Regions from separate parts of the Oliverpabstia sp. genome, predicted to be linked through region 2. Evidence: predicted binding sites of a transcription regulator. Region 2 holds the regulator's gene; the other holds the start of a gene.
What was found. The regulator HrcA, encoded in region 2, represses chaperone genes, less so after heat shock. The targets are predictions, from matches to a motif close to TGTTAGCACTCNNNNNNNNNGAGTGCTAACA.
Positions count from the first base shown of each region.

Region 1: MSA64_RS09225 (Hsp20/alpha crystallin family protein) is a predicted target of HrcA. The motif match lies at 2,470-2,500, and genes of this name have one in related genera.

Region 1 is NZ_JALFPR010000131.1:3,353-19,457, forward strand. It holds gene MSA64_RS09210 (ATP-binding protein) at 1-174, opposite strand, end outside; gene MSA64_RS09215 (Crp/Fnr family transcriptional regulator) at 361-1,023, shown strand; gene MSA64_RS09220 (50S ribosomal protein L25) at 1,160-1,741, opposite strand; gene MSA64_RS09225 (Hsp20/alpha crystallin family protein) at 1,869-2,336, opposite strand; gene MSA64_RS09230 (chloride channel protein) at 2,710-4,002, opposite strand; gene MSA64_RS09235 (alpha-amylase family glycosyl hydrolase) at 4,266-5,945, opposite strand; gene MSA64_RS09240 (adenylylsulfate kinase) at 5,958-6,902, opposite strand; gene MSA64_RS09245 (dicarboxylate/amino acid:cation symporter) at 7,222-8,445, shown strand; gene pdxR (MocR-like pyridoxine biosynthesis transcription factor PdxR) at 8,536-9,933, opposite strand; gene pdxS (pyridoxal 5'-phosphate synthase lyase subunit PdxS) at 10,071-10,943, shown strand; gene pdxT (pyridoxal 5'-phosphate synthase glutaminase subunit PdxT) at 10,945-11,514, shown strand; gene MSA64_RS09265 (DUF6171 family protein) at 11,988-12,248, opposite strand; gene MSA64_RS09270 (alpha-N-arabinofuranosidase) at 12,363-13,865, opposite strand; gene MSA64_RS09275 (family 43 glycosylhydrolase) at 13,914-14,903, opposite strand; gene MSA64_RS09280 (DUF1858 domain-containing protein) at 15,106-15,312, opposite strand; gene MSA64_RS09285 (DUF2798 domain-containing protein) at 15,676-16,105, shown strand, end outside.
Region 2 is NZ_JALFPR010000081.1:50,477-66,581, forward strand. It holds gene MSA64_RS05385 (YlbF family regulator) at 1-17, opposite strand, end outside; gene MSA64_RS05390 (ribonuclease J) at 23-1,687, opposite strand; gene MSA64_RS05395 (DUF1292 domain-containing protein) at 1,707-1,964, opposite strand; gene ruvX (Holliday junction resolvase RuvX) at 1,972-2,415, opposite strand; gene MSA64_RS05405 (IreB family regulatory phosphoprotein) at 2,415-2,684, opposite strand; gene mtaB (tRNA (N(6)-L-threonylcarbamoyladenosine(37)-C(2))-methylthiotransferase MtaB) at 2,857-4,167, opposite strand; gene MSA64_RS05415 (HPr family phosphocarrier protein) at 4,358-4,594, shown strand; gene thiI (tRNA uracil 4-sulfurtransferase ThiI) at 4,726-5,907, opposite strand; gene MSA64_RS05425 (cysteine desulfurase family protein) at 5,937-7,091, opposite strand; gene MSA64_RS05430 (16S rRNA (uracil(1498)-N(3))-methyltransferase) at 7,095-7,844, opposite strand; gene prmA (50S ribosomal protein L11 methyltransferase) at 7,846-8,835, opposite strand; gene dnaJ (molecular chaperone DnaJ) at 8,979-10,139, opposite strand; gene dnaK (molecular chaperone DnaK) at 10,387-12,273, opposite strand; gene grpE (nucleotide exchange factor GrpE) at 12,318-12,911, opposite strand; gene hrcA (heat-inducible transcriptional repressor HrcA) at 12,930-13,967, opposite strand; gene uvrB (excinuclease ABC subunit UvrB) at 14,312-16,105, opposite strand, start outside.

The sequences.
Region 1 (16,105 bases), on a different contig from region 2:
AATCGCATCCATCGGACATGCCGGAAGGCAATCCCCCAGTCCGTCACAGTAATCGTCGCGCATCAGTTTTGCTTTCCCGTTTACCATACCGATTGCCCCTTCGTGACAGGCCTTAGCACAGGCGCCACAACCGTTACATTTATCTTCCTCTATCTGAATCACTCTTCGGATCATATTCGATTCCTCCTTATTTTCTATATGCACTCCTGAAATCTCTCTATATCTGATTTTACACAAATGCATTTCTGTCTCTGTTATGCTGTCCTTCTTCTCTTTGCAACAGCTCCCTTGCGTTTACAAACAGAGGATACTATAATATCAGATAAAAATATGTTGTTTTAACCACAAAAAGGAGAAAAAATGAATTTTCCAATATTAAAAAAAATCCCCCTGTTTTATGGTGTGAAACCGGAGGAAATTCCGTCTATTCTGCATTGTCTCTCCGGACAGATCCGGTCGTTTTCCAAAGGGGAAATGATCTTTTGTGCCGGTGAATCTATTACCGCTGTAGGAATCGTGCTGGAAGGTTCTGTTCATATTGAAATTGACGATTTCTGGGGCAGTAAAAATATCCTGAATCACGTCGGACCCGGACAGCTTTTCGGCGAAGCCTACGCCTGTTCCCCTTCGGAACCGCTGATGGTCAATGTCGTATCCGTCACGCCCAGTCAGATTTTATTTCTGGATGTTCCGAAGATTTTGCATACCTGTGAAAAACCATGCAGTCATCACCAGCAGATGATTGAAAATCTGCTCCGCATCATGGCAACCAGTAACCTGCAGCTTTCCCGCCGGATCCTGCACACCACACCGAAAACCATCCGTGAACGGCTGCTCGCCTATCTTTCCTATCAGGAACTGCTCACCGGATCGCCTGAGATCACCATCGCCTTCAACCGCCAGCAGCTCGCTGACTATCTCAGCGTGGATCGGAGTGCGCTTTCGAAAGAAATTGGGAAAATGCAGAAGGACGGGCTGCTGGAAGTGAAAAAAAATGAATTTGTCCTAAAAAGCAGAGAATAAAGAATATGATGCCGTGTGCATCTTCGCAGAGTGTTCCCGATTTACTGAAAAACAGTTTTTGTAAGACACTAAACAGGGCAAATCGCTCTTTCGAACGATTCGCCCTGTTTGTGTTTTTATTTACTTGATTTTTGTATTATTCAGCCTCTTCAGCTGTCTCCGGTTCCGGTACACTGTTGTGAACTGCGGTGCAGGATACAACAACTGCTTCCGGATCTGTTTTCAGATCGATGTTCGGATTCTTGGCGATCTCCAGATCTTTGACTTTGATCACATCACCGATCTTCATCTCACCGACATCCACCTGAACTTTATCCACCAGGTCAGCAGGCAGTGCCTTATAAGAAATCTCTTCCAGATCTTCCTGCAGAACACCTGCCTCTACTTTCTCATGGTTGAGCAGAACGATTTCCGCTACGGAATGTACTTTCTCGGTACTTACCAGTGCCTGGAAATCCATCTCATCCACGCGGTTTGCCATTGCATTGTAATCAACCTCTTTGATCAGTGCATCGTAGGTCTTGCCGTCTACTTCCAGCATAACCTGACTTCCTTTGTTGTCCGTCTTCAGCAGCTGATCTACTGCCTTTTTCGTCATCTGGATCGGAAGAGATCCTTCAATCTCTCTGCCAAACAGATTACCTGTGACATAGCCTTCTCTTCTTAATTTCTTTGCTTTGACGTCCATGCTTCTTTTTTCAGCTTTTAAAGTATTCATTTATCTTTTCCTCCAAACTGATTGCTTAGCAGCCTTCTACAAAGAGGTTTTGTTAAGTATTATATATAAATGTGCTACCGTCTGCCATCCGGCAAACCGTATGGTTAATAGTTACCCGATTCAGATATTATCCTTCAATGGCGATGTATTTGTTTTCTTCCACTGCCGGTTTTGCTTCTTTCTTCGGAACGAACAGTTTCAGAATACCATGTTTGAATTCGGCTTTGATCTCACCCGGATCTACTTCCTCTCCCACATAGAAGCTACGTGTGCAGGCACCTGCATAACGTTCTTTACGGATATATTTTCCGGTTTCTTTTTCTTTCTCGTCTTTATCAAGGCCTTTGGCTGCCTCGATGGTCATATAACCATTTTCCAGAGAAACCTTTACTTCATCTTTGGCAAATCCCGGAAGATCTATTTCAAATTCATATCCATTGTCTTTTTCTTTGATATCGGTTTTCATCACATGTCCGGCTCTTCTGCCGTACAGTTTTTTCTCTGCTTTGTGCAGTTCCTTGCCGGTATCGAACGGAAAATAATCATCAAAAAAGTCATCAAACAAATTCTCTCCAAAAATACTAGGCATCAACATAAGTCATCTCTCCTTTTTATTCATCATGTATTATTACCTTGTTTCTTTGGAACTGGGATGCTTCAGGAGCTTTCGAACTTTTTCTTCGTTCTTTTTGTTCCCTTCCTTTGTTCTAGATGTAATATAACACTTCAATCAGCACTCGTCAAGGGGGAGTGCTGATTTTTTTTGTGAAGATTTTGTGTCCTTCCGTGACATTCGTCTGGTACATCGTCTCACAGACAAATGAATGATTCAGTTATTTCGAAAACAATGTATCAGGTCTCATGGGAGCACGGACTTTGACTCGTTGCCCACGTAAATGAAAAACGAACTTCCACCCTTACTTTGTTTGCCACAACATCAAGGTAGAAGTTCGTTTTTCAATTAGTTATCAGGTCTTCGTATGCCGGTTTACATATTTCGCCTTATATTTTGAGTACACGATCGTCTGGTCTTTATACAGCCCGTAATATCCGGACACTGCATAGCTGACCGTCACAGCCAGCAGATAATACGAAACGCCCTGGAAGCCAAACAACTCAAAGGCTATCAGTATAGAAGTAACCGGGCAGTTCGTCACACCGCAGAACACAGCGGTCATCCCGGCGGCTGCACTTAAAGACGGTGAAAATCCCATTATCTGTCCTGCCAGACAGCCAAAGGTAGCACCAATGGCAAATGAAGGAACGATCTCCCCCCCTCGAAAACCTGCACGCATCGTCAGTGCTGTCAGAAGCATTTTCCAGAAAAAGTCAAAGGTCTGCGTCTGTCCATGTTCCACTGCCTGTTCGATCAGCTGATTACCCGCACCCATATACCGGTCTGTCCCAAGGATCCAGTACAGGACTACTACCAGACAGCCCGCCGCGAAGACACGCAGATATGGATTTTTCATCCATTTATCATATCCCTTGCTCACATATTCCAGTAACAGACAAAAAAGGATACTGACTGCACCGCAGCCTACGGCGATGATGCCCATTTTAATCCCGTTTTCCATCGAAAATGCCGGGATTCCCGTGACATGAAAGTTCTCCGGATGGATTCCGAAACTTCCCGCAAAATCATAAGCAACCAGCGATGCCACCACACAGGGCAGCAAAGCCGCATAGTACATCACACCTACGCTGACCACTTCCATGGCAAATATCGCTGCCGCCATCGGCGTACCGAAAACAGCCGAAAACGCAGCACTCATCCCGCACATAACGATCACATGGCGGTCTTCCTCATCCAGATGAATCCACCGTCCCAGTTGATTTCCGATACTTCCTCCAAGCTGGATCGCCGCACCTTCCCGGCCTGCTGAGCCACCAAGCAGATGTGTCAATGCTGTAGCGATAAAAATCAGTGGTGCTGAACGAAGCGGGACCTCATCCTGCGACCGGATCGTAGAGAGTACCTGGTTCGTTCCTCTGTCCTCTTTTCCAATCTTCTGATATAAAAATACAATCAACAGACCACCAAAAGGCAATAATAAAACAACCGCCGGTCTGTCTGCCCGAAACTGTGTCACCCAGCTCAGACACCCGGCAAATAAACTGCTGGCACCGCCAACCACTCCACCGATCAGAAGTGCCAGCAGGATCCATTTGACAAAGTTGCTCATATCCTGCTGTATCCGTTTTCCATAATAATGTGACATCACTTCCAGACGGTGATGTCCCTTTTTCATAGGTTCCATATGTTTCCCCGCTTCCCTTTCCTCTTTCGTATTTCCGCCTCATTTTCCCGGAATCATACTTTCTTTCAGTATACGCCATCCCTGTATATTTTTCCAGCGCAATGAACTTTAAATATCATGGAAAATTGGTTCACTGTTACGGTTCACTGGCTCAATTATTGATATGCAGTGCAACGAAAAAACAGGGCGAAGCTGCTTCCCTCTCAGCGTTCGCCCTGTTTTCCCTTATTTCTTTTACTCCCTCACATCACTGCCTGATCCCCTTATGCGTAGATTCCCTCAGAATCTGTAATCTCGTACTCAAAAGTCTTCAGATTTGCGCGCAGTGTTGCACTCTCGCCCTGGTTTGTCCAGATGAAGGTAATGATTTCACCTTCTGTGGATACTGCAAGTTCTGCATCAAAGCCGAACGCTTTGGATACGTTTCTAAAATGCAGAAGTTTCAACTGCTCTTTTACGATATCTGTCTTCATCAGTTCTTCGATCTGTGCTGCGGACAGATTGGTACGGTTGATTTCTTTATGACCGCCGGCACCGGCACGTTTAACAGCCTCGTGGTCGTTCTTGCCAGCGAAAAGATCCAAGTACCATACCTGCGGTTTTCCAGGCATGAACATCTGCAGTGCTCTGGCCATAAGCATTTTTTTGTCATCTTCGCCCAGTGCACTGTAATAAGTTGCATTTACCTGATAATATACATTTTTCTGACCATGAAGATCTTTCACATATCCGCCTCTTGCAACAACAGTGTCGATGATCTGCTGGATTCTTTCTTCCGGGATCAGCCCCTTCAGATCCAGAAGCGGGATTCCATCGTGGCAGCCCAGCATGTTGACTACATGGATTTCTTTTTCCATCAGTTCTTTTGCCCATTTTTCCAGAGTGGAACCGTTGCCGCTTTCCAGTGCATCGATGATCATGCCCGGAAGGAAGAAATCGTAGGTCATGTAACCCTGTTTTGCAATCTGTTCATAGTTCTTCTCTCCGTAGCTTGCATGGATCTCCGGAAGAAGGGTCAGATTGTATTTGTCTGCCAGTTTTCGTACTTTTTCCAGTACTTCCCATGTTCCCGGCTCATTCAGGAAGTTTTTTTCTCCCGGCTCCTTCGGTGCATAAGCAAATGCGTCCAGACGCACGATCTTTGCTCCATATGCAGCCAGCGTCTTCAGTGTTTCGTCATAAAACTCCCATACCAGTGGAGATTTGATATTCAGATCCATCTGTCCCAGATATTTTCTCTTGCTCTCCAGAAGTTCTACCACGCTGTCTTTACAGAAAGTATCAATGCTGAGTTCTGACGGTTTTTTACCTGCTGCAATCTCCTCATTGACTTTCTTCGCGATCAGATCTGCTTTGTAATACTGTACCTTTGCCACCTGCATAATGTCCTGTGCATCCAGTACCGGATATTTAATTTCCTGATAGAACGTATTCCAGTAAGGCACATTTTTTCCGTCCGGGAAACGTACCATCAGGATGGGAAGACCCGGTTTACGGAAGAACATATGCTCGATCAGTTCCTGATCCGGCTGGATATATCCTTCTTCAGTCATGGTTCCCTTTCCTTCCCAGAACTTGTTCCAGTCGATAAAGAAATCACGGTATTTGGAGTCGTCGCCGTTTTTCAGGATATCCTGAAACTGCCTGGATAATACAGAAGCATGGTTCAGGATAAAATCCAGTTTCAGATTAATTCCCAGTTCTTCCAGTGCTTCCAGATCTTTTTTATCTGCCAGTTCTTCATTCAATGTGTAATCGATTACAGAGAACCCGCGATCAAGATCTGTATTAAATACGCTGGGCAGAATATAGAAGGAAGAAAATACATCCTTTAATTCCGGTTTCTGTAAAAATCCGGTGATATCACTGAGGGTTCCACCTACGCTGTCCGGATATGCATTTAACATCGGTTTTGCATCTGCTGTAACGGTCATTTTACTCATGCTTCTCTCTCCTTATATTCTTCCCTGATCCATGATCTCTTTGTATTCGTCATAGGATAACAGTTTTCCTGCTTTGGATACGATCACTTTCGCTTTATGAGCCTGGCTCTCCAGCATATCCTGTTCCAGTTCCAGTACCATGGTGGTAAATGGGCTGTCTACAGCACCGTCACGATTTCTTGCTTTTCTGTGTGCCATAGTCTCCTGCGGAGTACTGTTTAACAGAACCGGGATATCTACACCCTTGTAATTGTCACTGTTTCCGTGTGTCCACTCGATGATCAGGATCTCGGTATCAGAGAAATCCACTTCTTCATACCACAGTTCGGTATCTTCTCTTCCCATCCGTTTCAGCCAGATCTTTTCTGCCTTGTTTTTAAAGCTTTCAACGATTTCTTCCACTTCTTTGAAATCGATTTCATTCAGGGTACCAAGATATCCTCTCAGGCCTGCCTTACCATTCTCCAGATAAGATTCATACCAGTCGTAGCTCTCTTTCAGCTTCGGATCTGCATCCATTCCTGCAATCTGTCTTTCATGGATGATGTCGAATCTTTCTTTTGTAAATGTTCCGTCTTTTACCATACCGCGGATCGCGCTCTCACGAAATACATGAAGACGTTCTGCATCGTTGTACTTTGGAATTCTGTGCGGATAGTTATCTCCGGACAGTGTATAGGCTTTCATGCCAATCTGATTAAAATAGAAAGAAAGCAGAGAAGCGGTCTCTGATTTTCCTACTCCGGATCCACCGCATACAGTCAGTACGATCTTGCGGTCTGCGTCTTCTTTTTTCAGTTCTCTGATCTGTCCTAAAAGTTCTCTGAAGATCAGGTTTGCTTTGTTGATGTGATCTTCACCAATCTCGATCTTGTCTCCTGGCATGTCGCCCTGTGGGATCTTCTCCGGGATCACCGGTGCAGTCCATGCAGAAGGATTTTCCACATATTTGTTCATGTTTGCCTCCTCTTGTCCGGCTGCCTTCCGACAGCCGCTGAATCATTGCGTTTTCGTAACTGTTCCATACCTTCACAGGTACGGACCAAAATGCATGTAAGCTCATCTTCGATGATATCATTTTGGCTTATTTGTCAGATAAAGGAATTATATCACGACATTGTGAAAAACATATCGCAATATAATCGGTGTTATTATATGCCAGATACCCGTTTTCCGTCAATATTTCTTCAAAATATTTCTCCGTGTAATTTTTGTGTAATATTTGCTTAATATCTTTATGGTAAAATATCTCATATTTTTTTAGAGGAGGAAATCTATGAAAAAGTTTTATACGTGGTATCAAAAACATATCACAGGTGCAATCTTTATCGGCCTGATTCTCGGTATTCTGACCGGACTTTTTCTGGCTGGACGATTTGAACCTGTACTGACCGTCACCAGTCTTCTGGGAAGCATCTATATGAATGCACTGAATATGATGATCTTCCCTCTGGTCTTCTGTTCCATCATCATGGGTATCACCAGTATCGGTAATGCCCGTACCACCGGAAAGATCACCGGTTATTCCATGATCTTTTTCCTGTGTACCACCGGACTTGCCAGTCTGGCAGGACTGATCATCCCACGTCTGATCCGCCTTGGAAAAGGAGTTAACTTCGAGATGGCAACTTCCGATATCCAGGCTACCGAGATGACCAGCATCCTGGATACCGTAAAAAACCTGATCCCGTCCAATCCGGTAGCTGCTTTTGCCAACGGAAATATGCTTCAGGTTCTGGTATTTGCCGTTATCATCGGTTTTACCCTGTTGGCGATCAAAGAAAAAGGGGAACCTCTGTTACATCTGATTGATTCCTGTAACGAGGTATGTCTGAAGATCATCAGCACCGTGATGTATTTTACCCCGATCGGTGTCTTCTGTACCATCGTACCGGTTGTAGAAGCCAACGGAACCAAGACGATCCTGTCTCTGGCTACCCAGCTGATCATTCTGTATGTGACTTTCTACGGATTTGCACTGTTCATCTATGGAGGATCCGTAAAACTTCTTGGTAAGACAAGCCCGGTCAAATTCTTCAAGGCCATCATGCCTGCTGCTCTGAATGCCTTCGGAACCTGTTCCAGTTCCGCAACCATCCCGATCAGCAAACAGTGTGTGGAAGAAGAACTCGGTGTCTCCAACAAGATCACCAGTATCACCATTCCTCTGGGAGCAACCGTCAACATGGATGCGGTATCCATCCTGATGTCCTTTATGATCATGTTCTTCGCTAATGCCTGCGGTATTAACGTAAGCATCAGCATGATGATCATTATCCTGTTAGCCAACGTTCTCCTTTCTGTGGGAACTCCGGGTATCCCCGGCGGAGCCATTGCTTCTTTCGCAGCTCTTGCTACCATGGCAGGGCTTCCGGCCGGCGTTATGGGTGTCTACATCAGTATCAACACCCTGTGTGACATGGGTGCAACCTGTGTCAATGTCATCGGTGACCTGGCTGCCTGTGTGGTTCTGAAGGAGAAAATCAAGTTAGACGAATAAAACAATTAATTACATAAGTGCAGAAAACGGGATACACCCGGACATCGAAAATGATTCCAGGTGCATCCCGTTTTTATTTTCTCATTTTTTTCAGCAGATTTTCTCCAGCCCTCTTACAATCTTTCCGATCCGCTCCATATCTACCGAAGAATAATTCATTACATACGTGTTTTCAATTCCTGCCTTCTTTTCATAGTAGAACTTGGAAAGTGGTGACAGCTTGATGCCCTGGGCTTTTGCCAGCTCTATTACATTCTCCTCAGCTTTCTCCGTTTTCAGTTTCATCAAGAAATGCACACCGGCCTCTTCCCCGGATATTTCCACGCATTTGTGCAGACCACTATCCCAGATCGCAGATAAGAATCCATTTTTCTTATTTTGATAGTAATTGCGCAGCCTGTTAATATGTTTTTCGAAATATCCTTCTTTGATAAACAGATCCAGAGTATATTGTTCAAAGTTTGATACCGTACAGGAATAAAATGATAATTTCTGATAAAACTGTTCCAGAAGCGGACGCGGCAGGATCATATAACTGATACGTACAGTAGAAGCCAGCGTCTTTGTAAAGGTATTCATATAAATAACTTTTTCGGAAATATCGATACTTTGCAGTGTGGGGATCGGTTTCCCGCCCAGACGCAGTTCACTGTCGTAATCGTCCTCGATGATGTACCTCCTTTCTCCTTTTGAAGCCCAACCAAGAAGTTCATAACGGCGGCTGATCGGCATCACAATTCCGGTCGGATAATGATGGGATGGAGAAATATGTACGATATCTACCTTTTTTTCTTCTAACTGAGAAACTTCCACGCCTTCATCATCCATATCGATGTATGTCCAGTTTACCTGATAGTTCCGATAGATTTTCCCGATCTTCTGATATCCCGGATTTTCCACCGCATAGACTGCCTCGTGTCCCAGAAGCTGGATCAGCAGACCGTACAGGTACTCGGTTCCGGCTCCTATGATGATCTGCTCCGGCTGTACCGTCATGCCCCTGAAATCCTTCAGATAGCCCGCGATGGACTGTCTGAGTGACATAATTCCTCCACAGGGCGGGTTGGTCATCAACTGAATCCGGCTGTCGCTTAACACCTCCCTGACCATCTTCGCCCAGATGGTAAAGGGAAACTGATCGGCCTCGGTCTGATTACTGGTAAAATCAGCCAGATAACTGTTTTCTCCACTGGTCATGGGAATAATCTCCTGCACTTCTTCTCTCTGTTTTGTCTCCAACACCCCTTTAAAGTCCGTTACATAGAATCCTCTTTTGGGCATGGAATAAATATAGCCCTCCGCGATCAGCTGCTCATAGGCATTTTCTACAGTGATCACGCTGATACCCAGATTTTTTGCAAAACTCCGCTTGGAGGGAAGTTTTTCTCCTGCCTGCAAAGTCCCCTGTAAAATATCGTTTTTGATGCATTTGTACAGATATTCATACATGGAATCTGACCCTATATTTGTGAAATTATACGTCAGCATTGTTCTTCTTTTCTCCTGTCTGGCCTTACTGAATATATTTATTTTGATAATTTTTTCATATCCACTTTAGCATTATAATCTACCCATACATTTTTTTCAAGAGATTAACCTACTACTTAAGGAGGAATATTATTATTATGGAAAACAGATACGAACTGAACAAGGAACTGGCACAGATGTTAAAGGGCGGTGTCATCATGGATGTCACCACACCGGAGCAGGCAAAGATCGCGGAAGCAGCAGGTGCCTGTGCTGTCATGGCACTGGAACGGATACCTGCAGATATCCGTGCAGCCGGCGGTGTTTCCCGTATGAGTGATCCGAAGATGATTCAGGGGATCCAGAATGCTGTTACTATCCCGGTTATGGCCAAATGCCGAATCGGTCATTTTGTGGAGGCTCAGGTTCTCGAAGCGATCGAGATTGACTATATCGATGAGAGTGAAGTGCTCTCTCCTGCAGATGATGTGTACCATATCAATAAGAAAAACTTTAAAGTACCTTTTGTATGTGGAGCAAAGGATCTGGGCGAGGCGCTTCGCCGGATCAACGAGGGTGCTTCCATGATCCGTACCAAAGGAGAACCTGGTACCGGTGATATCGTGCAGGCGGTACGTCATATGCGTAAAATGAACAGTGCGATCGCACAGATCAAAGGCATGCGTGAGGATGAGCTTTTTGAGATTGCAAAGCAGTTACAGGTTCCTTTTGATCTGGTTGCTTATGTACATGAAAATGGAAAGCTTCCGGTGGTTAATTTTGCAGCCGGAGGTGTGGCTACTCCTGCAGATGCAGCTTTGATGATGCAGCTGGGTGCCGAGGGTGTCTTCGTAGGATCCGGTATCTTCAAATCAGGCAATCCGGAGAAGAGAGCAAATGCGATTGTGAAAGCGGTTACGAATTATACAGATGCGAAGATAATCGCCAGATTATCTGAGGATCTCGGGGAAGCGATGGTCGGTATCAACGAATCTGAGATTCAGCTTCTGATGGCAGAAAGGGGAAAGTAAGATGAAAATTGCAGTTCTTGCCGTACAGGGAGCTTTTATCGAGCACGAGCGGAAACTGGAAGTACTTGGGGCTTCCTGTGTGGAGCTTCGCAAGGCAGAGGATCTGAACCAGTCTTATGACGGGCTGGTTCTTCCCGGCGGCGAAAGTACGGTACAGGGGAAGCTTTTACGGGAGCTTGGGATGTTTGATACGATCCGGAAGCAGATTAAGAAGGGACTTCCGGTTTTGGCTACCTGTGCGGGGATGATTCTTCTGGCGGATTCGCTGGAGGGGGATGCGATGGTACATCTTCAGACGGTTCCGATGACGGTGAAGAGGAATGCTTATGGACGGCAGTTGGGGAGTTTTCACACGGAAGCAGAGTTTAAAGGAATTGGGGAGATTCCTATGACGTTTATCCGCGCGCCTTATGTGGCGGATGTTTCGGATGGCGTTGAGGTACTGGCTGTAGTACAGGATCGGATTGTGGCGATTCGGTATGGGAAGCAGATGGCGCTGGCGTTTCATCCGGAGCTGGATGAGGATCATCGGGTGCATGAAGAGTTTTTACGGATGTGTGGAGAAAAATAAGTTCGGTTGGGTTCATGACGGACGAAGCGGGAGGGCGGACAGCGCCGGGCAGACAGCTGCTGGTAACGCAAATCTGAGCTAGTCACCAACTCCGACTATGTTCACGAGGGTCGGCGGACCCTCGCGAAAGTCTGCGTAGGTGCCGGATCTCATCTTTGCTAAAAGCACCAGCAAAAGGCTGTCTGCCCGGCGCTGTCCGCCCTCCCGCTTCTGGCTTTCGTTGAGACTGGTTTTGTTCGATGGGAGATTTCCCTCTGGTAGATTGTTTTTGATTTTGGAAGTTACTATTCAATAAGTGACATATGACTTGTAACTTTGAAAGTACTGAACAGTTCCCTTTGAAACTGTTTACTCTTTAAGTTGTTTTTTATCATAACTGCTTAGTAAAAAAGACAGCCTGTTTTCGCATTAGTTTTTGCTTAAACAGACTGTCCGCAGCGCGGCAAAACGGTTTTCTCCATTTGGATCAATTTTCACCATCTCGGATGAATATCCGGGCAGTGGCGGTGGGTTATGGCGGCGCGCATTTCTACATAGCAGCCGCAGATGCGGCACATACCGGAGAGCAGGTGGTCGCAGGTTTTGCACTGGGACAGGCGGGTTTCGTATTCCTGATCCGGGGTTTTGTCGTCGGGGTTCAGGTTGGCGATGTATTCGTACATGGTTTTGTAGGTGTCTGCTTCGCTCATTTCACGAAGCAGACATTTTTTGCAGATTCTTGTGAATGTGTCCATTGTTTTTTCTTTCTCTGTTTTTTATATCGTGTCATTTTACCGGAAAAGGGCAGCCTGTATAACAGGCCACCCTTTTGGTATCGCAGGGATTGCTCCGCGATTTTCACGCGGACTTTATTTCAGTGCAATGTGCAGTACACTGCAGGCCGGAATGGTGAATTTGATTCCGGCGTGTACTTTTTCTACGCCTTCGAAGGACTGTACCACTACGTTTTCCGGATCATCGAAAGTATTTTTTGCATGCATTTCCTGGGTTACGATCTGAGCTTCGATGGATTCCACTTTTTTACCAAGGATGGTAGTTTCGATCGGGTAAGCATGTTCCAGATCCAGGTTGGTCATGGTGATATGCATCACACCGTCCGTATCTACGGATACAGACTCAGACAGATTTGGTACCATATTTTCTTCTTCCAGTCCGACGGTTTCTGTCTCCAGGGTGCTGTCCAGGAGGTCTGCGTCCTGATGGTATTTGTACATATCAAATACATGATAGGTCGGGGTCTTGATCATTTTGCTGCCTTCGGTCAGGATTACGGCCTGCAAGACGTTTATCATCTGGGCGATGTTTGCCATTTTTACGCGGTCGCTGTGTTTATTAAAGATATTCAGGTTGATACCTGCTACCAGGGCATCGCGCATCGTGTTCTGCTGATACAGGAAGCCCGGGTTGGTTCCCGGTTCTACTTCGTACCAGGTTCCCCATTCATCGACGATCATTCCGACTTCTTTTTTCGGATCGTATTTATCCATGATCGCTCCGTGACGGGTGATCAGTTCGTCCATGTACCAGGTCTTTTTCATGGTCTGGTACCATTTTTTTTCGTCAAATTCAGTAGCACTTCCTTTGTTTAACCATCCGCCCGGATGCGTATAGTAGTGCAGAGACAGCCCGTCCATAAATCCGTGCTGACCCGGTTCGTTTCGACGGAAGGTGGTTTTCATGACTTCCTCTGTCCACTCGTAATCGTCCACATTTGCTCCGCAGGCGATCTTTTTGATCGGTTTGTTTCCGGCATAGTTCCGCACATATGTCTGGTATCTGCGGTACATATTTCCATAGAAATCCGGATTCATGTTACCGCCACAGCCCCAGTTTTCATTTCCCACACCAAAGTAATCTACCGTCCACGCTTCTTTGTGACCGTTTTTCGTTCTCAGGTCTGCCATCGGGGATACGCCCTCGAAGGTCATGTATTCTACCCACTCAGACATTTCCTGTACGGTTCCGCTTCCCATGTTGCCGTTGATATAAGTCTCACAGCCCAGCTGACGGCACAGCTCGAAGAATTCGTGCGTTCCGAAGCTGTTGTCTTCTACCACGCCGCCCCAGTGGGTGTTGACGATTTTCTTTCTTCCTTCTTTCGGTCCGATGCCGTCTTTCCAGTGATATTCGTCAGCGAAACATCCACCCGGCCAGCGAAGTACCGGGATACGGATCTGTTTTAAGGCTTCCACCACATCGGTACGCATCCCGTTGACGTTCGGAATTTCAGAATTTTCTCCCACATACAGTCCCTCATAAATACACCTTCCCAGATGCTCGGAAAAATGTCCCTGCAGTTCTTTATTGATATGGGAAAGTTTTCGTTCTGCATTGATTACTAATTTTGCCATGTTGTTCCTCCATATTTTTATGTATAAAGTATATTTTCAAATATCCGTTTACAAATACTCTGTTTCTTCCACCTTCTGGTACACAAATACCGGGAATCCTTTTTCGTCATACATCACTTTCATGATTCTCGCATGGCGGTTCGGGTCGTACAGTGGATCTCCGATGATCTCGTCATACGGGCGGGCATGATAGACACAAAGATCCGTCACACCATCTTCTGCCTTTACAAAGCAGTTATGCCCCGGTCCGTAAATCCCCTTTTCTTCGTCGGTTTTCAGTACCGAATGCCGCAGTTTCGTCCATGCATGCGGATCCAGCAGATCTGCATTTTCATCGATATACATCATTCCCATGCAGTAGCATGCTCCCGTCGCGCTTGCGGAAAAAGTCAGAAAAATCTTTCCGTCATGTTTTAAGATCGCCGGTCCTTCATTTACCCAGAAATCCACCCGCTCCCAGTCATAATCCGGTGTTGTCAACAATACCTGATCCGTGCAGAGTTTGTTGGCTGCTGCCATTTTTCCGATATACAGATTGGAAATCTGGCGACCGACACCCGTTTTTTCCGCCCAGATATAATACCATTCTCCCCGGTGTTCAAACACCGTCGCGTCCAGAGAAAAGGCATGGAACGAAAATTCATCGCTGTCTGCCGCCTGCATCATGCCAAGTTCTTCCCATTCATCTTTCATCGGATTCTGCCCCTTGCAATGCAGGACATACGGACGGATGTTCCAGATGTCATCTTTATCCCCGGCTGCATAGTAGATATACCATCCGCCAAACAGATAGTGAATCTCCGGTGCCCAGATATGGGTGCTCTGCGGTCCGCTTTCATGTCTCACCCAGAGGGTTTTCTCCTCCGCATGTACCAGACCACCCAGATCGTTCGCAGCACGCAGAATAATCCGGTCATAAGCCGGTACGGATGCGGTAAAATAGCAGGTTCCGTCCGTGTGGCGGTACACAAACGGATCCGCCCGCTGCGCGATCCATTCATCGTTGTATGGCGTGTGGATATAATTGTCTTTATTCATTTTTATCCTCTTTTTCTGTTAAAATAGTTTTCTTTTTACTGATTATAAGAAATAATAGACTTGTTGATAATATGGCAACAAGTCCAAATTTGCCATATGCTTTTTGTATACTCTGCCAAAACTTAAAAATCCTCAGTTCCGACAGGTGCTTCTTACACCAACCGGAAACTGAGGATCTTAAGATTTGAACCGCTTCTACGACTTACGCGTTTCTGCTGCTCAGATATTCGTTAATATTTGCCAGAACAACGTCTGCATCCAGACCATGCACCATGCATGCTTCTTCCAGAGATTCTCCGATAGAAGACGGGCATCCTACGCAGTGCATACCAGCCTGCATCAGGATCACAGCGATTCCGCCATCCAGTTCCAGCATCTCGCCCATAGTGGTTTCTTTCGTAACCTTCATGATTGGGTCCTCCTTCATACTGTTTTCGCGACTGTTTCCAATCACACTTACTGATACATTTTATCATACTTCTCTCAGAACTTCCAGTTTTCTCGGTAGATTTTTCTCACAGTTTTCCACAGGCTCCAGTGGATTCATCCGTGATATCCACGGAACTCCGTCCCCGGTGGAGGAAAACTTTGTGGAAAGTCTCCTATTACATTCGCCGGTAGCAGGTAATTTACAACAGATACCCGGACAATTGGCTCTGATGCACCGGATTTGTCAGAAAAATAACACTTACGAAACACCAAAGACTACGTTATAATAATCAACGCTGTAAAAAACCAAGTAAGATTTGAAAGAGAAAAAGGAGTAACAAATATGCCGCAGAATAAAAGAGAAAGTTTAATTTACACCGTCCTGATGTGTTTTTGCATGGTGCTCTGGATGAGTATGTATAATGTCACCCTGCATATGGGAGGTTTTTCCCTGGAAGTGTTAAAAGAGGGATGGCTGGGCTTCCCGATCGCCTATGTATTTGCCATGTGCTGTGACTGGTTCCTGGTATCCGGTCTGGCGAAAAAGTTCGCATTTACTTATCTGGTAAAACCGGAAGACAGTGTCCTGAAAAAAGTGATCTGCGTATCCTGTTCCATGGTAGTACCGATGGTACTCATCATGTCCATGTACGGTGCTGTGGAAGGATGTGTGCGCTCCGGTGCATGGTCCCAGCTGCTGATGATCTGGCTGACCAACATTCCCAAGAACTTTATCATGGCTCTTCCTTTCCAGCTGATCATAGCCGGGCCGC
Region 2 (16,105 bases):
TCCTGTATCTTGTTCATGTATCTTACGCCTCCATTATAATTGGCAGAATCATCGGTTTTCTCTTGGTTCTCTTCCACAAAAAGTCACCAAGAGAATCTTTGATCACGCCTTTCATTTTTCCCCAGTCAGAAATTCTTCGATCCAGGCAGGAATCAATAGCATCTTCTACAACACTCTTTGCCTGTCCCATCAGATCTTCGGACTCTCTCACATATACAAACCCACGGGATACAATATCCGGACCTGCCAGAAGCTGGTTACTGTATTTTTCCAGTGTCAGTACCACGATCATAATACCGTCTTCTGCCAGATGCTGACGGTCACGAAGTACGATATTTCCCACATCACCGACACCAAGTCCATCTACCAGGATTGCTCCGGTATGCACTTTACCGGTAATTTCCGCGGATTCATCATTTAATTCCATCACATCACCGGAGTGCATGATGAAAATATTTTCTTTCGGAATACCCAGGCTCTCTGCAATACCTGCCTGTGCTTTCAGATGACGGAATTCTCCATGAACCGGAATCGAATATTTCGGTTTTACCAGAGAGTAAATCAATTTGATCTCTTCCTGGCAGGCATGTCCTGATACATGTACATCCTGGAAAATAACATCTGCCCCTTTGGCTGACAGTTCATTGATGACACGGGATACTGCTTTTTCATTACCCGGAATCGGGTTGGAACTGAAAATAATGGTATCACCTGGTTTAATGGAAACTTTTTTATGAATATTTGCTGCCATACGGGACAAAGCTGCCATAGATTCTCCCTGGCTTCCGGTTGTGATCAGAACCATCTGCTCATCCGGGTAATTTTTCATTTCATCGATATCAATCAGTGTGTTGTCCGGCACATTCAGATAGCCAAGTTCAGACGCTGTTCCAATGACATTGACCATACTTCGACCTTCCACAACTACTTTTCTTCCGTATTTGTAAGCAGAGTTGATGATCTGCTGTACACGGTCTACGTTAGATGCGAACGTCGCAATGATGATTCTTGTATTTTTATGCTCTGCAAACAGATTATCAAAAGTTTTTCCCACGGTACGTTCTGACATGGTAAATCCTTTTCTCTCTGCATTGGTACTGTCACACATCAGTGCAAGAACACCTTTTTTGCCAATCTCTGCAAAACGCTGCAGATCAATGGCATCGCCGAATACCGGTGTATAATCTACTTTAAAGTCACCGGTATGCACAACGATTCCGGCAGGAGAATAAATAGCAAGTGCAGAAGCATCCTGAATACTGTGATTTGTTTTTATAAATTCGATTCGGAAACATCCCAGATTGATCGATTGTCCGTGTTTGATGGTTTTTCTTTTTGTGGTACGAAGTAAGTTGTGTTCTTTTAATTTATTTTCTATCAGACCGATCGTCAGCTTGGTTGCGTAGATCGGTGCATTAATTTCTCTCAAAACATAAGGAAGAGCTCCGATATGATCCTCGTGTCCGTGAGTGATCACAAAACCCTTCACTTTTTCATAATTATCTTTCAAATAGGTAATATCAGGGATGACCAGGTCGATTCCCAGCATATCGTCCTCCGGGAACGCCAGACCACAGTCCACCACAATAATACTGTCTTCGTATTCAAAGGCAGTAATGTTCATTCCAATCTGTTCCAGTCCGCCCAGAGGAATGATTTTCAATTTTCCACCGTTACTTTTTTTCAAATAGCACCTCCGTCACTGCTTACATCTCAATATCCACATCATCCATCATCTGACTGAACACTTTTGACATGGCTTCCAGTTCCACGTCATCTTCCACCATCACATAATCCGCTTCCGGATCCGTCTCCTCAGAAGAGTCTTTCAGGATGTAGGCGTTAGCTTCATCATCCATGGAGTCTGTTACCAGCAGATAATCTGTACCGTTCACCCTGGTCTGCTCTTCTACATAGAATTCCACTGTTTCGCCTTCATCTGTCACAAATTTGATTTTATCCATAATGATTCTACCGTCCTGTTTCTTCATTCTTATTCGCAAGATAATCCAGATACCCCTGCAGAATAAATACCGCAGCGATTTCATCCACATGTTCTTTCCGGTTTTCCCGGCGTACTCCCGTCTCCATCAATACACGGTTGGCAGATACAGTTGTCAGCCGCTCATCCCACATCACAACAGGCAGACCTGTTCGTCTCTCCAGCGTTTCTTTCAGCTCCAGAGATTTCTCAGCCCTGTCTCCCAGTGTATTATTCATATTCTTCGGTAAACCAAGTACGATTTCTTCTACCTGATACTGTGCAATCAGTTCTTCAATTCTTGCCAGCGTCTGGCGCATCTTGTTTTCTGATTTTCTGCGGATGATTTCCACACCCTGGGCAGTAAAACCAAGGGGGTCGCTTACTGCGACTCCCACTGTCTTTGAGCCGTAATCAAGTCCTAGAATTCTCATCAGCGATTCTCCCAGGATCTGTTTTTAATATACTCTTTCAGAAGTTCTTCTACCAGTTCATCACGTTCCACTTTCATGATCATACTTCTGGCACCCTTGTAACTGGTGATATACGTAGGATCTCCGGACATAATATAACCTACAATCTGGTTAACCGGGTTATAACCCTTCTCTTCCATCGCTGTGTATACCACATCCAGGACTTCTTTCACCTGTACTTCCGGCTCTGTTTTCACTTTAAAATACTGTGTATTGCTTAAATTTGCCATTTTTTCACGTCCTCGACTATACTTGATATCTATTCTATTCTAATACAGAAGATGCAAAAATTCAATCAAGTTTACAGTTTTTTTAAACTTTCCATTGCTATTTATCAGTTTTGTAACATTCTGCCGATTACTGTTATTCTGCCGGATCACCGATTTGTTCCACATAATTTTGCTATTCTGCAAGAATGAGATCCTGACCGATGATGTTTTGCAGTTGTACCATAACACGTTTATTTTCCAGATTTTCTTCTGATATTACCGCAACTTTCAGGTATTCCATCGTATGCCCCGTCCAGTAGGTCTGACCCTGAATCTTCTGTTGTTCTTCAAACAAAACTTCTTTTTTCTTTCCCAAAAACTGCTCCATATATTCTCTCTGGCGTTCTTGTCCGAGAGCGATCAAAACTCTGCTTCTTTCTTTTTTTATCTGTTCCGGAAGCTGATCCGGCATGACTGCTGCTTTCGTTCCTTCTCTCTTCGAATACGGGAAAATATGTGTCTCATAAAAATGAATACTGTCCACAAAACTGCGGCTTTCCTCAAATTCTTCTTCTGTTTCTCCCGGAAATCCTGTGATCACATCGGTAGTCAGTGCCGGTGCCGGATAATATTTTCTCAGGATTTCACATTTTTCCCGGTACTCCTGCGCTGTGTACCGTCGATTCATTCGCTTCAGTGTAGCAGTACATCCGCTTTGCAGTGACAGATGAAAATGCGGACACACTTTCGGCAGACTGCTGATCGCTTTTGCGAATTCTTTCGTAATAATCCCCGGTTCGAGAGATCCAAGACGAATCCTCTCGATACCGTCTACCTCATGCACTGCCTGAATCAGCGTCAGCAGATTCTCCTGTTCTTCCGGACGTTCTTTTCCATAAGAACTCAGATGGATCCCTGTCAGTACCACTTCCTGACAACCGGATGCTGCAAGCCGTTTCACTTCCCCTACAACATCCTCTGTTTTTTTACTGCGGATCCTTCCCCTTGCATACGGAATCATACAATACGTACAGAACTGATTGCAGCCGTCCTGGACTTTCAGGTATGCTCTTGTATGTTCTTCGGTACGGTCGATCTCCAGTTTTTCATATTCTTTTGTATGATTGATATCCACACATTCCGTGGTTTTCTGCTGGCCTGATCGATAGTTTTCCAGTATGGAAATCAGTTCCTGTTTTTTATTATTCCCGATTATGATATCTATAGACGCATCTGCTTCTGCTTTTTTTGTATCCGCCTGGACATAACATCCGGCTGCCACCACAATAGCATCCGGATTCATCTTTTTGGCCTTATGAAGCATCTGTCTCGATTTACGGTCAGCGATGTTGGTCACAGTACAGGTATTGATCACATAGATGTCTGCTCCCGGTTCAAAGGGTACGATTTCATATCCTGCTGCCTCTAACATCTGCTGCATTGCTTCTGTCTCGTATGCGTTCACTTTACATCCCAGATTATGCAGTGCAACTTTTCCTTTCATTGTCTACCTTCTTTCTTTTCTGCCAAATTATTCTTTCGTTTTCTTTGAATCTTTGTATGCTTTCACCTTGACTTTTACCATCCAAAACGGTAAGATAAATTTAGCTGAAATGTGCTGCCAGGAACTGTTATTGACAGATTTACCTCCGGCACGGCCAAAAAATAATCTGAATTTTCGGGAGGAAGTTATCATGAAAACTGTTAGTATTTCACTTAATTCCATTGACAAAGTAAAAGCATTTGTAAACGATATTTCCAAATATGATTTCGATTTTGATCTGGTTTCCGGAAGATATGTCATCGATGCAAAATCCATTATGGGTATCTTCAGTCTGGATCTTTCCAAACCGATCAATCTGAATGTTCATGCAGAAGGAAACAACCTGGATGAAGTATTAAAAGTACTTGCTCCATATATCATTGACTGAGTCTGAATTTTTAAATCGGGAGTCTGTTTGCAACAGGCTCCCTTTTTATATTTACTGTTCGTAACTGTTCAGCACTTGTGCAGTTACGAGTCAGAATGGAATGATATTGTACTTCTGCGTTTCGTCAGATTTTATGCCTCAATGTAAATGCGTTCTGCAGTATTGACTGCCTGATCCATCATCTCATCAATCTTCTCTTCCAGTTTTTTCTCTGATTTTTTGATCATCTGAATATTCGGTTTTGTTACCGGATGTTTTGCCACAAAAATCGTACAGCAGTCTTCGTATGGCTGTATGGATGTCTCATACGTATTGATCTTCAGGGAAATATCCACAATTTCCTGTTTGTCGAATCCGATCACCGGACGGAATACCGGCATCGTACATACTTCATTCGTTGCAGCAAGACTCTGCACGGTCTGGCTGGCCACCTGGCCGATGCTCTCTCCTGTGATCAGTCCCAGGCATCCCTGCTCTTTTCCGATGCGTTCCGCAATCTTCATCATATACCGGCGCATAATGATCGTCAGCTCATCGTGTGGGCACTGATCATAGATATACAGCTGAATATCCGTAAAGTTAACCACATACAGATTGATCGGTCCGCTGTATCTTGCCACCAGTTTTGCCAGATCCACAACTTTCTGTTTTGCACGTTCGCTAGTATATGGCGGTGCATGGAAATAAACAGCGTCAATCTTTACGCCACGTTTTGCGATCATATATCCGGCTACCGGAGAGTCAATACCACCGGATAACAGAAGCATCGCTTTTCCGTTGGTTCCGATCGGCATACCGCCCGGTCCCGGAATAGACTCGGAGTAAATATAGATTTTTTCGCGGATCTCAACGGTGATCAGCAGCTGCGGATTATGGACATCCACTTTCATCTCCGGAAAAGCGTCCAGAATCGCTCCTCCAAGATCTGCATTCAGTTCCATAGATGTTCCAGGATAGGTCTTCTTTGCACGACGGACATGCATTTTGAATGATTTATTTTTATCCGGATATACATGATCCACATAAGCTACCACATCTTTTTCCAATTGTTCGTAACCCTGATCTTCCTTAATCACAACCGGACAGATATACGCGATTCCAAATACCCGTTTTAATGCTTCCAGAGCTTCTTCATAATCAAAATCACCCTCAGTCAGCACATAGATTCTCCCCTGCTCTTTGGTTACATGAAAGGTTCCTTCTACCGGTTTCAATACATATTCCATCTGACGGATCAGTGCATCTTCAAACAGATATCTGTTCTTTCCTTTGATGCCGATTTCCGCATATTTTACTAAAAATGCTTTAAACATCTCTTTTCTCCTTCTGCTACTTGCTGTGATTAATGTCTCGCATATCGACGCAGCATCGGTATGACTTCATTTAACACCTGTAACGTGTAATCCAGTTCTTCCCTTGTGGTTGTCTCACAGAAGCTGAACCGAACGGTTGCTTCCATCTGATTCTTCGGCAGTCCAATAGCTGTCAGTGTAGGACTTCCACTTCTTTTGTGCGTAGAGCAGGCACTTCCGGCGGATACGTAGATACCTCTTTCTTCCAGGGTATGTAATAAGACTTCGCTTCTCACGCCCACGAAGGCAGCACTTACGATCTGCGGTGCCGCTTCTTCTCCCTGTGGACCGTGTACCACGACCTGATCCATCTTTGCAAGTTCTCTGACGAAATACGTACGAAGCCCACGCATATGCTTATCATTTTCTTCCAGATGATCATAAACCATTTTGGAAGCCAATCCCAGTCCTGCAATTCCCGGCACATTGTCCGTACCGGAACGCATGCCTTTCTGCTGTCCACCACCGTAAATGATCGGAACGATCTTCATTTTTTCACTGATATATAAGAATCCGGTTCCCTTCGGTCCGTGAATCTTATGTCCGCTCGCGGAAAGCATATCGATATGCATCTTTTTCGGAAGGATCCGGAACTTTCCGTAGGCCTGAATCGCATCCACATGAAAATACGTTTTCGGATTTACCTGCTTGATCAGCTCTCCGATCTCTGCAATCGGTTCCACCGCTCCGATTTCGTTATTTACAAACATTATCGATACCAGAATCGTCTCTGGGCGAATCGCTTCTTTCAGTTCTTCCGGAGAAATCTGTCCCTGTGCATTCACACCCAGTCTCGTCACTTCAAATCCCTGGCTCTCCAGAAATTCTGCAGGAGCAGATACGGCCGGATGTTCAATACTACTGATGATAATATGGTTCCCCTGGCGTCTGTTCGCCAGAGCAGTTCCGATTAGCGCCCAGTTGTTGGACTCAGTTCCACCGGAGGTAAAATAAATCTCTTTTTCTTGTACTTTTAATGTAGCTGCAATCTGTCCGGCAGCTTCTTTCACGTATCGTTCACTCTCCACACCCTTCTGGTGCATGGCAGAAGGATTGCCATAGTCGTCCATCATGGTTTTCACGACGATATCCTTCACTTCTTCATAGCAACGGGTAGTGGCCGAATTATCTAAATATGCTTCCACTTGTTATTCCTTTCCTTCCAGTAAGAACATCAGAATCGAGAGCACTGTCATTCCTGCTGTCTCTGTTCTTAAAATCCGTTTTCCCAGTGTGATCGGCTGTACCTGATGATTCATCGCCAGTTCGATCTCTTCCGGTGTGAATCCACCTTCCGGTCCGATAAAGATACCGATAGACTGCCCCGGTTCGATCTGTTCAAACAGTTTTTTCGTGTGTGCCATATTTTCAGCAAGTTCATACGGAATAAACCGGATATCCAGCTCTTCGGCATAGTTTACTGCCTCTGAAAACTTCATAACAGAATGAATCTCTGGAATCACCATTCGTTTGGACTGTTTGGCAGCACTTTCTGCGATCGTCTGCCACCGTTTCTGTTTGGAAGCTTCTTTTTTCGCATCCAGTTTTACTACCGCCCGGGCCGTGCTCACCGGAATCACTTCATAGACACCAAGTTCCACAGCTTTCTGAATGATCATCTCCATCTTGTCACTCTTTGGAAGTCCCTGAAACAGATAAATCTTTGACGGCAGCTCCATGCCCACTTCCTGCACATAACTGATATCTGCAATTACTTCTTCTGCTTCCATCTCGCTCACCAGACAGGTGTATTCCAGATTGTCACCTGCACTGATCAGGATCGTCTCTCCCTGACGCATCCGAAGCACATTTTTAATATGGTTCACATCACTGCCTGTGATATGTATCTTTTTTTCTTCCATATCAATCTGTTCTTGTTTTACAAAAAAACGATACATCTTACGCCTGCTTTCTTGCGGTTACGGATACCCACTCACCCTGATATGTTACTTCCAGAATCTCCAGACCGGCTGCCTTTACGGCATCAACTACGGTCTGCTCTTTGTCATCAATGATACCGGAGGTAATGTATACAGCACCCGGTTTCATCTGGTTGACAATGACCGGGGTCAGCGGCACCAGAACATCTGCCAGAATATTTGCCACTACGATGTCGTAACATTCATAGCCTACTTTATCCTGTACTTCTTTGTCATCGATGATATTTCCGATCATCATATCAAAGCTTTCCGGTGCGATTCCGTTTACTTCTTTATTTTCTTCTACTGCCGGTACTGCGCATGGATCCAGATCAGTTCCGACTGCATGTTTTGCCCCCATTTTCAGTGCAATGATAGAAAGGATACCACTTCCGGTTCCCACATCGAGAAGTTCTGTCTCCGATGTTACATATTTTTTCAGCTGACGGATACACAACTGTGTAGTCTCATGCATACCGGTTCCGAAGGCAGTGCCCGGATCGATATGTATAATCATTTTATCTTTGTCTTCTTCTTTTACTTCTTCCCAGGAAGGGATGATCAGGATATCATCCACATAAAACTGTTTGAAATATTTTTTCCAGTTATTGATCCAGTCAATGTCTTCCGTCTCGTCAACTGTGATACTTCCTTCTCCGATCTGGCAGAACATCCGCAGAGATTCCAGTTCTTCTTTCACCTGGGAAAGAATCTCTTCTTCGGTCTTTTCTTCTCCATTTACCGTAAGGGTTCCGTCTTCTGTCTCTTCCACAAAAAAACTCAGATAAGCGATTCCATCGTCTTCCGGTCCATCCGGCAGAATATCCACAAACATCAGCTCCTTTTCCATTGCAGTCAAAGGTACTTTGTCTTCAATCTGTGCGCCTTCCAGCCCGATATCATATAATGTACTGATGATAATATCTTCTGCATCTGTCACTGTTTTTATTTTAAATTTTTTCCATTTCATAAACTTTCTTACCTTTCTGTACAAGTACACAAGTGCATAGCTATGATAACTATACTAGATTCTGTTCAAAAAAGCAACAAAAGAGATTGTCCGGAAAACATTTCTGTTTTCCGGACAGTCCCTTTTTTCTGTAGCTGTGGTCTTTAATCTTCAAACGTTTCTTTCAATTTATCCATAAAACGTTTTTTCTTTTCTTTTTCCGGCGCCGGTTTTCCCTGACATGCCGCATCGAATGCACGAAGCGCATCTTTTGCTTCCTCGGAAAGTTTGGTCGGTACCTGAACAACCAGTGTAACATATTGATCACCGCGAACATTTTTGTTTCTCAGTGACGGTACACCTTTTCCACGCAAACGGATCTTGGTATCGGTCTGTGTTCCCGGTTTTACTTCGTATTCTACTTCACCGTCTACCGTGCTGATGCGGATCTTGCCACCCAGTGCAGCCTGTGCATAAGTGATCGGTGCCGTGGAGAAGATATTCATATCCTGTCTCTGGAAAATCGGATGGCGAGCCACCTGTACTTCTACCAGCAGGTCTCCTCTCGGTCCACCATTAGTTCCGGGTTCGCCTTTTTCACGGATACGGATACTCTGTCCATCATCAATACCAGCCGGAATAGATACCTGAATCTTCTTTCTGCTTGCGGTAAATCCGGTTCCCCGGCAATCCGGGCATTTGTCTTTGATGATCTTACCGGTTCCACCACAGTCCGGACAGGTCTGTACGTTTCGCACCATACCAAACATGGACTGCTGGGTATATGTTACCTGACCGGTTCCATGACATTTGCTGCAGGTCTCCGGAGAAGTGCCCGGTTTTGCACCGGTTCCGTTACACTTGGTACAGGTATCCTTCAGTGTCAGTTCCAGTTCTTTCTCACAGCCGAAAACTGCTTCCTGGAAGGTAATGTGAACCACTGCACGCAGATTTGCTCCGCGCATCGGACCATTGTTCGCTCTGCGGCTTCTTCCGCCACCGAACAGATCCCCGAAAATATCGCCGAAGATATCGCCCATATCTGCGCCGTTAAAGTCGAATCCACCGAAACCGCCACCCTGTCCGGCTCCGCCATTTTCAAATGCTGCATGACCGTACTGGTCATATGTTCTTCTCTTTTCCGGATCACTCAGTACAGTGTACGCCTCTGTCGCCTCTTTAAATTTTGCTTCTGCTTCTTTATCCCCTGGGTTCATATCCGGATGATACTTTTTTGCCAGTTTCCGGTATGCTTTTTTCAAGGTCGCATCATCAGCTCCGCGCTCTACACCCAGAACCTCATAATAATCTCTTTTCTCTGCCATTTTCTTTCACCTTATCGAAACGCCTCGTACCCCTGGGGGATACAACTGCGGAATTATCTACTCATATGATGTCAGGATCAAAAGTTCAGAAATCTTCCTGCAAGCAGGCTTATGTCAGATTTCCGATCCTGAAGCCCGGGCATCATCACATTATGGGGACGGTGACCCTTCCGGTATCCCCGTCCCCTGCATTTACTTACACGACTTGTATAACCATCTGGTAAGTATGATTTATTCTTTATTCGTATTAAACTTCTTTGTAGTCAGCGTCTACTACATCGTCGCCGTATCCTGCTTCACTGGATCCCTGAGAAGCACCGCCTGCTGCTCCACTCATGTCCGGACCTGCACCCTGAGCACCTGCTGCTCCCTGTGCCTGTTCATATACTTTTGCAAACAGTTTCTGTGCGCTTTCCATCAGTTTTTCTTTTGCAGCTTTGATCTCTGCAACCTGCTCATCTGTCATGTTATCTACAGGAGCTTTTGCGATCAGATCTTTCAGAGCTGCCAGATCAGCTTCTACTGCTGTCTTATCGTTGGCATCCAGTTTGTCGCCTACCTCTTCGATAGCTTTCTCTGTCTGGAATACCATAGCGTCTGCATCGTTTCTTGTATCGATGGCTTCTTTTCTCTTCTTATCCTGTGCTTCGTACTCAGCAGCTTCTTTTACTGCTTTGTCGATATCGGAATCAGACATATTGGAACCGGCTGTAATGGTAATATGCTGTTCTTTTCCTGTTCCCAGGTCTTTTGCAGATACATTTACAATACCGTTGGCATCAATATCAAAAGTTACTTCGATCTGCGGAACACCTCTTCTTGCTGGCGGGATTCCATCCAGACGGAACTGACCAAGAGATTTGTTGTCTTTCGCGAACTGTCTCTCACCCTGTACTACGTTGATATCTACTGCTGTCTGGTTATCTGCTGCTGTAGAGAAGATCTGGCTCTTCTTGGTCGGGATTGTTGTATTTCTCTCGATCAGTCTGGTTGCGATACCACCCATTGTCTCGATAGACAGTGACAGTGGAGTTACATCCAGAAGCAGGATATCGCCGGCACCGGCATCGCCTGCCAGTTTACCACCCTGTACGGAAGCTCCCAGAGCTACGCACTCATCCGGGTTCAGGCTCTTGCTTGGTTCATGTCCTGTCAGCTGTTTTACTTTATCTTGTACAGCCGGGATACGTGTAGAACCACCAACCAGAAGGACTTTGCTCAGTTCAGAAGCTGTCAGTCCTGCATCAGACAGTGCTCTTCTTACAGGTTCTGCTGTCAGTTCTACCAGATCATGTGTCAGTTCATCAAATTTTGCTTTTGTCAGGTTCATATCGAAATGTTTCGGACCTTCTGCTGTAGCTGTGATGAATGGCAGGTTGATGTTGGTTGTTGTAGAAGAAGAAAGTTCTTTTTTCGCTTTCTCTGCTGCTTCTTTGATTCTCTGCAGAGCCATCTTATCCTGAGACAGGTCTACGCCTTCGGTTCTCTTGAACTCTGCCAGCATGTAATCTGCTACTTTCTGGTCGAAATCATCACCACCCAGACGGTTGTTACCTGCGGTAGACAGAACTTCGATAACACCATCACCGATCTCGATGATAGATACATCAAATGTACCACCACCTAAGTCGTATACCATGATCTTCTGTTCCTGTTCGTTGTCCAGACCATAGGCAAGAGCTGCTGCTGTAGGCTCGTTGATGATACGTTTTACATCCAGACCTGCAATCTTACCTGCATCTTTGGTTGCCTGACGCTGTGCATCGTTAAAGTAAGCCGGAACAGTGATAACTGCTTCTGTTACTTTTTCACCCAGGTAGTTTTCTGCATCAGATTTCATCTTCTGCAGAATCATAGCAGAAATCTCCTGTGGAGAATATTTTTTGTCATCGATGGTTACTTTGTAGTCAGTACCCATATGTCTTTTAATAGAAGAAACTGTTTTATCTGCGTTGGTTACTGCCTGACGTTTTGCAGGTTCACCTACCAGTCTTTCTCCTGTTTTTGTAAATGCTACTACAGATGGTGTTGTTCTTGCTCCTTCTGCATTTGTGATAACGGTTGGTTTACCACCTTCCATAACAGCTACGCAACTATTTGTTGTTCCTAAGTCAATACCAATGATTTTTCCCATGACTATTTCCTCCTCATGAATTATAATCTATATTCTGATAATTGTTAATTGGCTACTTTTACCATACTGTGGCGGATTACACTGTCTTTATACATGTAACCCTTCTGGAACTCTTCTACTATGATGTTCTCTCCGACTGTTTCATCTTCCACATGCATCACTGCATTATGGAAATCAGGATTGAATTCATTTCCTACAGCTTCAATGGCTTTTACTCCCATGCCATCCAGTGCGCTAAGGAACTGCTTGTAGATTTTTTCCATTCCCTGTACGAAAGGATCTTCTTTGTCTTCTGCGACATCCAGACCTCTTTCAAAATTATCTACTACCGGAAGAATCTTTTCGATCACATCTTTTGCTCCCACAGCATACATACCTGCTTTTTCTTTTTCGGTACGTTTTCTGAAATTTTCAAACTCGGCCATCTGGCGTTTTACCCGATCAGTCAGTTCTTCAATTTTTTCATCTTTTTTATCTTTTTTCTTTTTTCCAAAAAGTTTCTTTTCTTTGGCTTCTTCCACTTCTTCGCTTCCTGCCTGAGTTTCAGGAGTTGCTTCGGTGACTTCGCTTTCGGCTGCTTCGGTTTCTTTTACTTTCTCAGCTGTCTCCTCAGCAGTTGTTTTATTTTCTTCTGCCATCTCTCACATTCCACCTTTCTACGGCTTTTTGAATATGTTGTCCAACTGGACTTTCAATGTTTTCAGATTATCTACTACATTTTCATAATCCATTCTCTTCGGTCCGATAATTCCTATCGTTCCTTTCATTCCCTCTCCCAGATCATACGATGCGGTTACTACACTACAATCTTTCATGGTCTGTATCGGGCTTTCATTTCCTATATATACCTGAATCCCTGTATTCTCTCCGGAATCAGAAACGGTATCCTTGATCATCTCAACCAGTTCCTGTTTATCCTCAAATGCGGATATCAGTTCACTGGCCTTACTGCTGTCTGCCAGTTCCGGATATTTGAAAATGTTGGTCGCTCCGCTTGTATACACCGGAACTTCCTCATCGTCCACTGCAATGGCATCTGCCACCGCGTCTAATACGGTACTCACCACACCACTGTGGACACCTGCCTGTTCTTTCAGCTTCGTGATCATGCCAAGACTGATCTCTTCGATCGTCAGACCATTCAGCTGTGTATTCAATAACAGGTTCAGTTTCAGGATCTGTTCATCATCGATCGTCTCATCCAGATTTACGATCTGGTTCTTTACCAGGTTGCCTTCCACAACGATCACTGCCAGAAGCTGTTCTTCGTTCAGCTTGGATAACTGAATGAATTTTACTTTGTTGTGATGATAGGTAGGACCGGTAATGAGTGTCGCATAATTCGTATTGGATGCGAGCACCTTGACCACCTGTTTTAGCACCCGTTCCATCCGATCTGTTTTCTCGATCATCATTTCCTTCATCTCGGAAACTTCCTGATCTTTTTCTTTCATCAGTTCATCGACATATAATCGATAACCGAGATCCGATGGAATCCTGCCCGCTGAGGTGTGAGGCTGTACAATGTATCCCAGATCTTCCAGATCCGACATCTCATTTCGAATGGTGGCAGAACTCAGATTCAAATCTGTGTACTTGGAAATGGTTCTCGAACCAACCGGCTCACCAGTTTCCAGATAGGTCTGGATAATCGCTTTTAAAATCTTGCGTTTTCTTTCATCCAAATCCTGCATCTTCTCTGCCTCCTTCTTTGTCTTTTTTGTTGTGTTAGCACTCATTTAAGTGGAGTGCTAACATCTATGGTTTAAAGATAGCACTGCCTCTTTTATTTGTCAATGGGTATTTTGAAATTTTTTGTTTTTTTCTTCGTCTTGGATTTCTAATCACCTTCAGTAAGGCATTTTGACTTGTATGTCTCTGGATTTTGGCAAAAAACATGCAAAAGCACCTCGCGGAATGCTACCCTGTACATAAAAAGAAAGAATCTTCTGCTGTAAATATCCGCTCACACATTTCGGGAACATTTTTTCAGAAAATTCTTTCTTTATATAATATACTGATTTTTTGAGTCGTATTCCTACCTGTCCAGTTCTTCCAGATTCTTCTTCAGTTCGATCATCTGGTCGCGCAGCTCGGCGGCCATCTCGAAGTTCAGGTCGGCTGCTGCCGCTTTCATCTGTTTCTGTATTTTTCCGATCAGTTCTTCGAGTTCCTCTCGGCTCATGGATTCCATATCTTTTTCCAGTTTCTTCTGCGTTTTCGCCACCTCTTTGGATATGCTGATCAGATCTCTGACTGCCTTTTTGATCGTCTTCGGTGTAATTCCGTGTTCCTTATTATATGTTTCCTGCAATTCTCTTCTTCGAAGTGTCTCATCGATGGCGCGGCGCATGGAATCTGTGATCACATCTGCATACATGATGACATGTCCCTCCGCATTTCTTGCTGCACGGCCGATTGTCTGGATCAGAGAAGTTTCCGATCGCAGGAATCCTTCCTTGTCCGCATCCAGGATCGCCACCAGTGAGATCTCCGGGATATCCAGACCCTCTCGAAGCAGGTTGATACCCACCAGCACATCAAATACATCCAGACGCATATCGCGGATGATTTCCGATCGTTCCAGCGTATCGATATCGGAATGCAGGTATTTGACACGGATACCCAGATCTTTCATATAATCGGTCAGTTCCTCTGCCATTCGTTTTGTAAGCGTTGTCACCAGAATCTTATTATGTTTTTCCACTTCTTTGTTGACTTCTCCTACCAGATCGTCAATCTGTCCCTCCACCGGACGCACTTCCACATAAGGATCCAGAAGTCCGGTCGGTCGGATAATCTGCTCTGCACGAAGAAGTTCATGATCCTTTTCATATTGTCCCGGCGTTGCCGACACGAAAAGCACCTGATCGATCCGTTCTTCAAATTCCTCAAAATTCAGCGGTCGGTTATCTTTTGCTGACGGAAGACGGAATCCATAGTCCACCAGCGTCGATTTTCTTGACTGGTCACCAAAATACATACCGCGCACCTGTGGTACCGTAATATGTGACTCATCAATCATGATCAGATAGTCATCCCCGAAGTAATCCATCAGTGTATACGGCGGCTCTCCCGGTTTCAGTCCTGCCAGATGCCGGGAATAGTTCTCGATACCGGAACAAAAACCTGTCTCTTTCATCATTTCCAGATCAAAATTGGTCCGTTCGCTGATTCTCTGTGCCTCGAGAAGTTTGTCTTCGCTTTTAAAATACGCCACCTGTTCTTCCATTTCTTTTTCAATAGCCTTGGAGGCCTCCAGGATACGTTCCATCGGCACAACATAATGAGACGCCGGATATAAGGCGATATGATTCAGTTCTCTCCGGATCTCCCCGGTCAGCACATCCACTTCCGTGATCCGGTCAATCTCATCTCCGAAGAATTCCACCCGGATCGCCACATCCGATTCATACGCCGGAATAATCTCCACCACATCCCCTCGCACCCGGAAGGTTCCACGGTGAAAATCCATATCGTTTCGGTCATACTGCATGTCAATCAGACTCCGCAACACCTCATCCCGATCCTTCTCCATCCCCGGTCGCAGTGAGATCATCATGTTCTGATAGTCCTTCGGACTGCCGATTCCATAGATACAGGATACACTTGACACGATGATAACATCTTTCCGTTCAGAAAGTGCCGCGGTAGCTGAAAGCCGGAGTCTATCAATTTCCTCGTTAATGGCGGAGTCCTTGGCAATGTAAGTATCCGTGGAGGGGACATAGGCTTCGGGCTGGTAGTAGTCGTAGTAGGACACAAAATATTCCACTGCGTTATCGGGGAACATCTCCTTGAACTCTCCGTATAACTGAGCTGCAAGTGTTTT